Regions from separate parts of the Neobacillus canaveralius genome, predicted to be linked through region 1. Evidence: riboswitches for the same ligand, from Rfam matches in the RefSeq annotation. Region 1 holds a riboswitch; each other region holds the start of a gene.
What was found. Region 1 has a riboswitch for S-adenosylmethionine ahead of ABC255_RS04120 (methionine ABC transporter ATP-binding protein). Riboswitches for the same ligand answer to the same signal wherever they lie in the genome.

Region 1 (2,274 bases):
TTCACCAAAATATCCGTACAAATGGTATTTAAAGACGAGAACCAAATCTACATTGATACCAAATACCAAAGCAAAAAGACTCGTTGTATATAATTCAATTTTAGTCAATCTCTTTGGGACTAGAAAAGCAATGATAACAAGAATAAAAAAGAAAATAAATACCAGCTTCCACATGGATGGACTATCTCCTTCAAAAACAACTAATTAAAAATTATACTTTCCAAATCCTTGCTCATATAGTCACCTATCAATCCTCATCCAGATAAAATGCCAAAAGACCTACTCTACCCACCCGAACAGGAGGATTAATTTTCCAAATAAATAGTTATTTGTGACTGATTTATTATTCTGGTAAATAAAATACTCCTTTTATGAATAGTAATGAATTAACCCCAAGAAAGGAGTGAATATGCAATGAGTGTATTAGATCGCAGTCCGTTTTTATACTTCTTATGTATCCTTGCCGGTTTTGCCTTATTAAGAGTAGAGCTAACTGGATTCTTAGCGCCGCTTAGTCCGTTAGTTCTCCTAATTGGTGTCATAGCTGTCCTTTTATTCTCACTTGTGTTAATCATCCAAGGGGTACTTTGTTTGGTAAAAAGAAGATAGTTGTTTAAAGTTCAAGAAAGAGAGCGAAAACTATCGCTCTTTTTTTGTTTTTTGCGAAGGCCAGCAGTAAATTTTTTTTATTTATTAAAAATGCCTATTTATAAGCACTGAGAACGCTTTAAAACCAAGGAATTAATTATTATTTTAAAAAAGGGATTTGACTTTTCACTATCCCTACAGTAAATTAATTAACAAGTTCAAAAAATGAATAAAGTAAAAATACTTCTTATCAAGAGAGGTTGAGGGACTGGCCCTATGACACCTCGGCAGCGGAATCACAAGATTCTGTGCCAAATCCAGCAAGTGCGACTTGATAGATAAGAAGAGGACGCTAATTATTTCAATTTGCCCTCTTCTTTTTCAAGAAGAGGTTTTTTATTTTTAACTGAATAATATTTCTTATCCAGAGAGGTTGAGGGACTGGCCCTATGACACCTCGGCAGCGGAACCAATTGGGGACTGTGCCAAATCCAGCAAGCAGCAAGCTTGGGAGATAAGAAGAGTTTTTTGCTATTACTTTGCATCGGCATGCCCTCTTCTTGTTTCCAAGAAGAGGGTTTTTTATTTGTTAAAAAAGGAGAGATACACCATGATCGAATTTCAGAATCTTAAAAAGGTTTATGAAAGTGGCGGGCAGCAGGTTGCAGCTTTGAATGGAATTGATTTGAAGATTAATAAGGGAGAGATTTTCGGAGTAATCGGGTTTAGCGGTGCTGGGAAAAGTTCACTTATCCGCTGTGTAAACTTACTAGAGCGTCCGACCTCAGGTAGTGTAATCGTCGATGGTCATGACCTCACTTCGATGTCCGTAAAAGAAGTCCGTGAGATTAAGAAAAATATTGGCATGGTTTTTCAACACTTTAATCTATTAAACTCAAAAACAGTGTTTGCCAACGTCGCAATGCCTCTGACACTTGCCAAAGTTCCAAAGGATGGTATTAAGAAGCGCGTTCAGGAATTACTAGAATTTGTCGGGTTGGCCGACAAGGCGGACTATTATCCTGACCAGCTTTCAGGCGGACAAAAGCAGCGAATTGGAATTGCAAGGGCCTTGGCAACACAGCCATCGATTCTACTTTGTGATGAGGCCACATCTGCACTTGATCCACAGACAACCAGCTCCATTTTACAGCTGTTGAAAAAAATCAATAAGGAATACAACATAACCATTCTAATCATTACCCATGAAATGGCGGTCATCAGAGAAATTTGCGACCGAGTGGCAGTGATTGAGTCCGGTAAAATTATTGAAGAAGGCACGGTGTTTAACGTCTTTTCATCTCCTAAAACGGAGACGGCAAAGAACTTTGTAAGCTCTGTCATGAACGACCAGATCCCTGATTCTATAAAAGAAATCATTCAAAAACATGACGGAATGCAAAAGGTTTACCGAATTAATTTTGTAGGCAGCACATCCGGTCAGCCCCTGCTCTCCGAACTTGCCAAACAGTTTGATATTCATATCAATGTCCTGTTCGGAACCATTACTGAGCTTCAAGGCACACCGTTTGGAAACTTAATTGTTGAGTTCCAAGGCTCTGACAAAGAAATCATCCGTGCATTAACCTACATCAACCAGAAGAAAATCAGCATAAAGGAAGTGACAGCACATGCTAGTTAACTCAGAGCAAATTATTTCTGCTTTAATTGAAACGGTCCAGATGG
Region 2 (2,274 bases), 450 kb from region 1:
CGAAGATCAAAATTTGCACCTACAAGATCAACTAATACATCTTCACTCACTTTGCCAGTACCAAAAGTATCAATAGAAATGGAAACCGGCTTTGCTACCCCAATTGCGTATGCAAGCTGAACTTCAACTTTATCAGCAAGTCCTGCTGCTACAATATTCTTTGCAACATAACGAGCGGCATAGGCTGCAGAACGGTCAACTTTTGTAGGATCTTTACCAGAGAAAGCTCCACCGCCGTGACGTGCATAACCACCATACGTATCTACAATAATTTTACGTCCTGTTAAACCTGCATCTCCTTGAGGTCCACCGATAACAAAACGACCTGTTGGATTAATGAAATACTTTGTATTTTCATCAATTAGTTCTTTCGGCACAACTGGATTAATCACATACTCTTTTACGTTACGTTGGATTTGCTCTAACGTAATTTCGGGATGGTGCTGTGTAGAAATAACAATCGTATCGATACGGACAGGTTTGTCATTCTCATCATATTCTACCGTTACTTGTGTCTTTCCATCTGGACGCAGGTAAGGAAGAATTTCCTCTTTACGAACCTCTGTTAAACGACGTGCAAGCTTGTGTGCCAAGGAAATGGGAAGAGGCATTAATTCTTTGGTTTCATTACATGCAAAACCAAACATTAAACCTTGGTCTCCTGCACCAATAGCTTCGATTTCTTCATCAGACATTTGCCCTTCACGTGCTTCTAGAGCCTGATCGACCCCCATCGCAATGTCAGGAGATTGCTCACCAATAGAAGTGATAACACCACATGTCTCGGAGTCAAAGCCATATTTTGCACGATTATAGCCAATACCCTTAATTGTTTCACGAACGATTTTTGGAATATCAACGTAAGTAGATGTAGTGATTTCACCTGCAACTAAGACTAATCCAGTTGTGACGGATGTTTCAGCAGCAACCCGGGCATTTGCATCCTTTGCTAAAATGGCATCTAAAATCGAATCAGATATTTGGTCACAGATTTTATCTGGATGACCTTCGGTAACTGATTCAGAAGTGAACAAACGACGACGTTTTGTTGACATCTGATTTCCTCCTATATTATGAGATAAATCAAGGTCCATTTGAAGGTTACAGGAATACTTCTAGAACCACTGAAATTGATACGGTACTCATTCCCTTAGTATGAAATAAACAAAGGATTTTTATTAGTAACTCTATTGATAAAAGGTCTATACAAAACAAAAAACCTTACCATTGTGAGGAAAGGTTGTTCCGGTCCTTTCACTCTTATCGTTCAAGGTCAAAGCCTTGCGTCAGATTAGCACCTTCGCACTTGAGAATAGGACCAATAAATAGGATGGTCTTCTCATAAAGCAGGTTGCTGGGTTTCATAGGGCCTGTCCCTCCACCAGCTCAGGATAAGAGAGTATCCGTTCAAATTAGTATCATACTTGAACCTGTCGAGCGTTGTCAACGAATTTGCTAGCAAATTAAGGATAAATATATGAAATTTTTCCATTTAAATTTAATACTTAATAATACAACCCAAATTTACCAATTAGTATAGACTATTAAATTAAATGTGTTATACTTTTTATGAATATATTGACAATTAAAAACTTGAAAAGGAAGGTTCGTTCTGATGAATTCAGTACATGTCCCAAATGAATTAAGCCAATTGCTGGAAGAAAGCCATGTGCACATTCAAATGTCTGTTCCTCAATTAGTGGAAAAAATTCTATCTAGGAATGAGGGAAAACTAACCTCAACTGGTGCGATAAGTGTATCAACAGGTAAATATACTGGAAGATCTCCTCAAGACAAATTTATTGTCATGGAAGAATCCATTAAGGATAAAATTGATTGGGGCAATTTAAATCAGCCAATTTCAGAAGAAATATTTAATAACCTCTATCAAAAAGTTTTAGACTACTTAAAAGAAAAAAATGAAATATTCGTCTTTAAAGGGTTTGCAGGTGCTGATAAAAAGACCCAATTGCCGATTCAAATTGTGAATGAATATGCTTGGCATAATTTATTCGCCCATCAATTGTTTATTCGGCCTAGTGAAGAGGAATTGCTGACACATAAACCCGGATTCACTGTCATTTCGGCTCCTAACTTTAAAGCAAATCCGGTTATAGACGGAACAAAGTCTGAAACCTTTATTATTATCTCTTTCGAAAAACGGACGATCTTAATCGGCGGAACGGAATATGCTGGTGAAATGAAAAAATCAATCTTCTCAATAATGAACTACCTGCTGCCTGAGAATAATATTTTCTCTATGCACTGCTCTGC
Region 3 (2,274 bases), 350 kb from region 1:
GTCCTACAGAGAATCTTAATAGTCGATTACAAACACCTGACTGAATTCGAATCTCTTCTGGAATATCGGCATGTGTCTGTGTTGCAGGATAGGTGATAAAGCTTTCAGTTCCACCAAGACTTTCAGCAAAGCAGATCAGTGAAAGACTTTGAAGGAATGGATTGACCCATGCTTCATCTTGTAAGCGGAAGGATACCATTCCACCTTTTCCTGGGTACAGTACATCTGTAATACCATCATGGTTAGACAGGTATTCAACAATCGCTTTTGCATTGCGTTCATGTCTTTCCATTCTTAGTGACAATGTTTTCATTCCACGCATTACTAACCAGGAATCAAAAGGACTTAAGACACCGCCTGCTCCGTTATGGTGGAAGGCAAGAGCCTCGCAAAGTTCTTTCCCCTTGGCAACAACAAGACCAGCAAGAACATCATTATGACCGCCTAAGTATTTGGTTGCACTATGGATGACAATATCTGCACCTAGCAGGATTGGTTGCTGAATTAGTGGTGTGTAGAAGGTATTGTCGACAATCAGCAAGATTCCGTGTTTTTTTGCGATTTCTGAAACAGCCGCAATATCTGATTCCTGCATAAGCGGATTTGTTGGTGTTTCTAGGAAAATTGCTTTTGTCTGCGGAGTTATGTTACTTTCAATCAATTCAATATTACAGGTATTTACATAATTTGTTTGTAATCCCCATTTTTTGAAGCCTTGTTCTAGTAATCTATAAGTACCACCATATAAATCCTCGCTCACAATCCATTCGTCCCCAGACTCGAAAAGAGAAAGAATTGTAAAAATAGCTGCCATACCCGAACTACAGGCAAATCCTTGATCTGCACCTTCTAAATCGGCAATCGCCTTTTCAAGCAGCTGTCGAGTCGGATTACCTGTCCGTGTGTAATCAAACCCTGTTGACTGCCCAATACCCTCATGACGGTAGGCAGTTGAAAAATAAACGGGAGGATTAACCGTCCCTGTCGCAGTTTCGCTGCGATTTCCAATTTGAGCTAGCTTCGTATCAATCTTATACATGGTCAACCACTCCTATATGAATAATAAAAAAAGTCTTCTTTAAGAAGAAGACTTTGGATGCTGTAAGCATTGTCATTCTTCTTATCTTCCAAGTTACCAATAACTTGTTGGACTTAGCACCTTTTCAATGAAATAACCATTGATGGTTGCTGAGGCGTCATAGGGCCATTCCCTCTACCTCTCTTGATAAGAACATAAGTATTTAGATTATTTATAAAATTTACTACAAATAGAAAGCCTAGTCAACATTTTTCTATTAATAATGACATAATAATGTTTGAAAGGTATAAAATGATGTATTTTCTAAGTTCGATATAAGTGATTTTCAGATTGACACGTTCTGTATAAAGAACTAAAATAAACTATATAGGGAAATAAAACCAAATTTTTTTATGATTATATTCTTTATTAAGTACAAAATCGCACTTTATATGTTTTTAATGGTGATGTCTCCTTTCCATTATCCCAGGAGGCACTCGGTCATACTGTGGGTCAGTGAACCTTAGACGCTAGTCGTCAAGAGTATGATGTGAGGACGGGTTAAATGCCCATTTTATAAAAATTTTCATTATGTGCTTTTAAAAGGAGTATATAATTAAAATTTTTCAAGAAAAAGAAAGGGGTGGGAACATGACTTTTCGACTGAGAATTTCTTTGTTTATATTATTTGATACATGTATTTTATTTTCATCGATTATCCTTAGTCATTATTTGGTAGAAGGAGACGTTACACTAAGTAGCCCTACTGCCAATTTCACGTTGGTGCTTTTGCTCACTCATTATGCCTTAACATATAGAAGCAAATTGTACAAAAAAGCATGGGAATATGCGAGTATAGGGGAATTATTAAGCATTTTTAAGGTTGTGAGTATATCAATTATTATTGCAGCATTGGTACAACAAGTGTTTTTTCATCTATCAAACTATCGATTTTTTACCGTTACATGGTTGATGAACTTAATTTTTATTGGTGGTACTCGATTCAGTTGGAGATTATTTCAGGAGAATTTTCTGATTAATGAAAAAAATAAAAGACGAACACTCATTGTAGGTGCAGGATCTGCTGGGATGATGGTGGCAAGGCAAATAAGAAAGAATAATAAAGCAGATCTATTGCCAGTTGGGTTTATCGATGATGACTTAAAAAAGCGGAATCTTGATATTTTAGGTATTCCAGTGATTGGTGGAACTGCAAACCTAGAAGAAATGGTTAGTAGAAACAAAATTGAAAACAT

Region 2: it holds a riboswitch for S-adenosylmethionine, as region 1 does, so the genes downstream of both, metK (methionine adenosyltransferase) here and ABC255_RS04120 (methionine ABC transporter ATP-binding protein) in region 1, are expected to answer to the same signal.
Region 3: it holds a riboswitch for S-adenosylmethionine, as region 1 does, so the genes downstream of both, ABC255_RS05765 (methionine biosynthesis PLP-dependent protein) here and ABC255_RS04120 (methionine ABC transporter ATP-binding protein) in region 1, are expected to answer to the same signal.

The regions. Positions count from the first base shown of each region.
Region 1 is NZ_JBDFLL010000001.1:847,312-849,585, reverse strand. It holds gene ABC255_RS04130 (CBO0543 family protein) at 1-174, opposite strand, end outside; gene ABC255_RS04125 (hypothetical protein) at 415-609, shown strand; SAM riboswitch class I at 833-933, shown strand; SAM riboswitch class I at 1,006-1,109, shown strand; gene ABC255_RS04120 (methionine ABC transporter ATP-binding protein) at 1,199-2,230, shown strand; gene ABC255_RS04115 (methionine ABC transporter permease) at 2,220-2,274, shown strand, end outside.
Region 2 is NZ_JBDFLL010000001.1:1,296,587-1,298,860, reverse strand. It holds gene metK (methionine adenosyltransferase) at 1-1,055, opposite strand, end outside; SAM riboswitch class I at 1,258-1,398, opposite strand; gene pckA (phosphoenolpyruvate carboxykinase (ATP)) at 1,616-2,274, shown strand, end outside.
Region 3 is NZ_JBDFLL010000001.1:1,194,392-1,196,665, forward strand. It holds gene ABC255_RS05765 (methionine biosynthesis PLP-dependent protein) at 1-1,039, opposite strand, end outside; SAM riboswitch class I at 1,118-1,232, opposite strand; gene ABC255_RS05770 (polysaccharide biosynthesis protein) at 1,670-2,274, shown strand, end outside.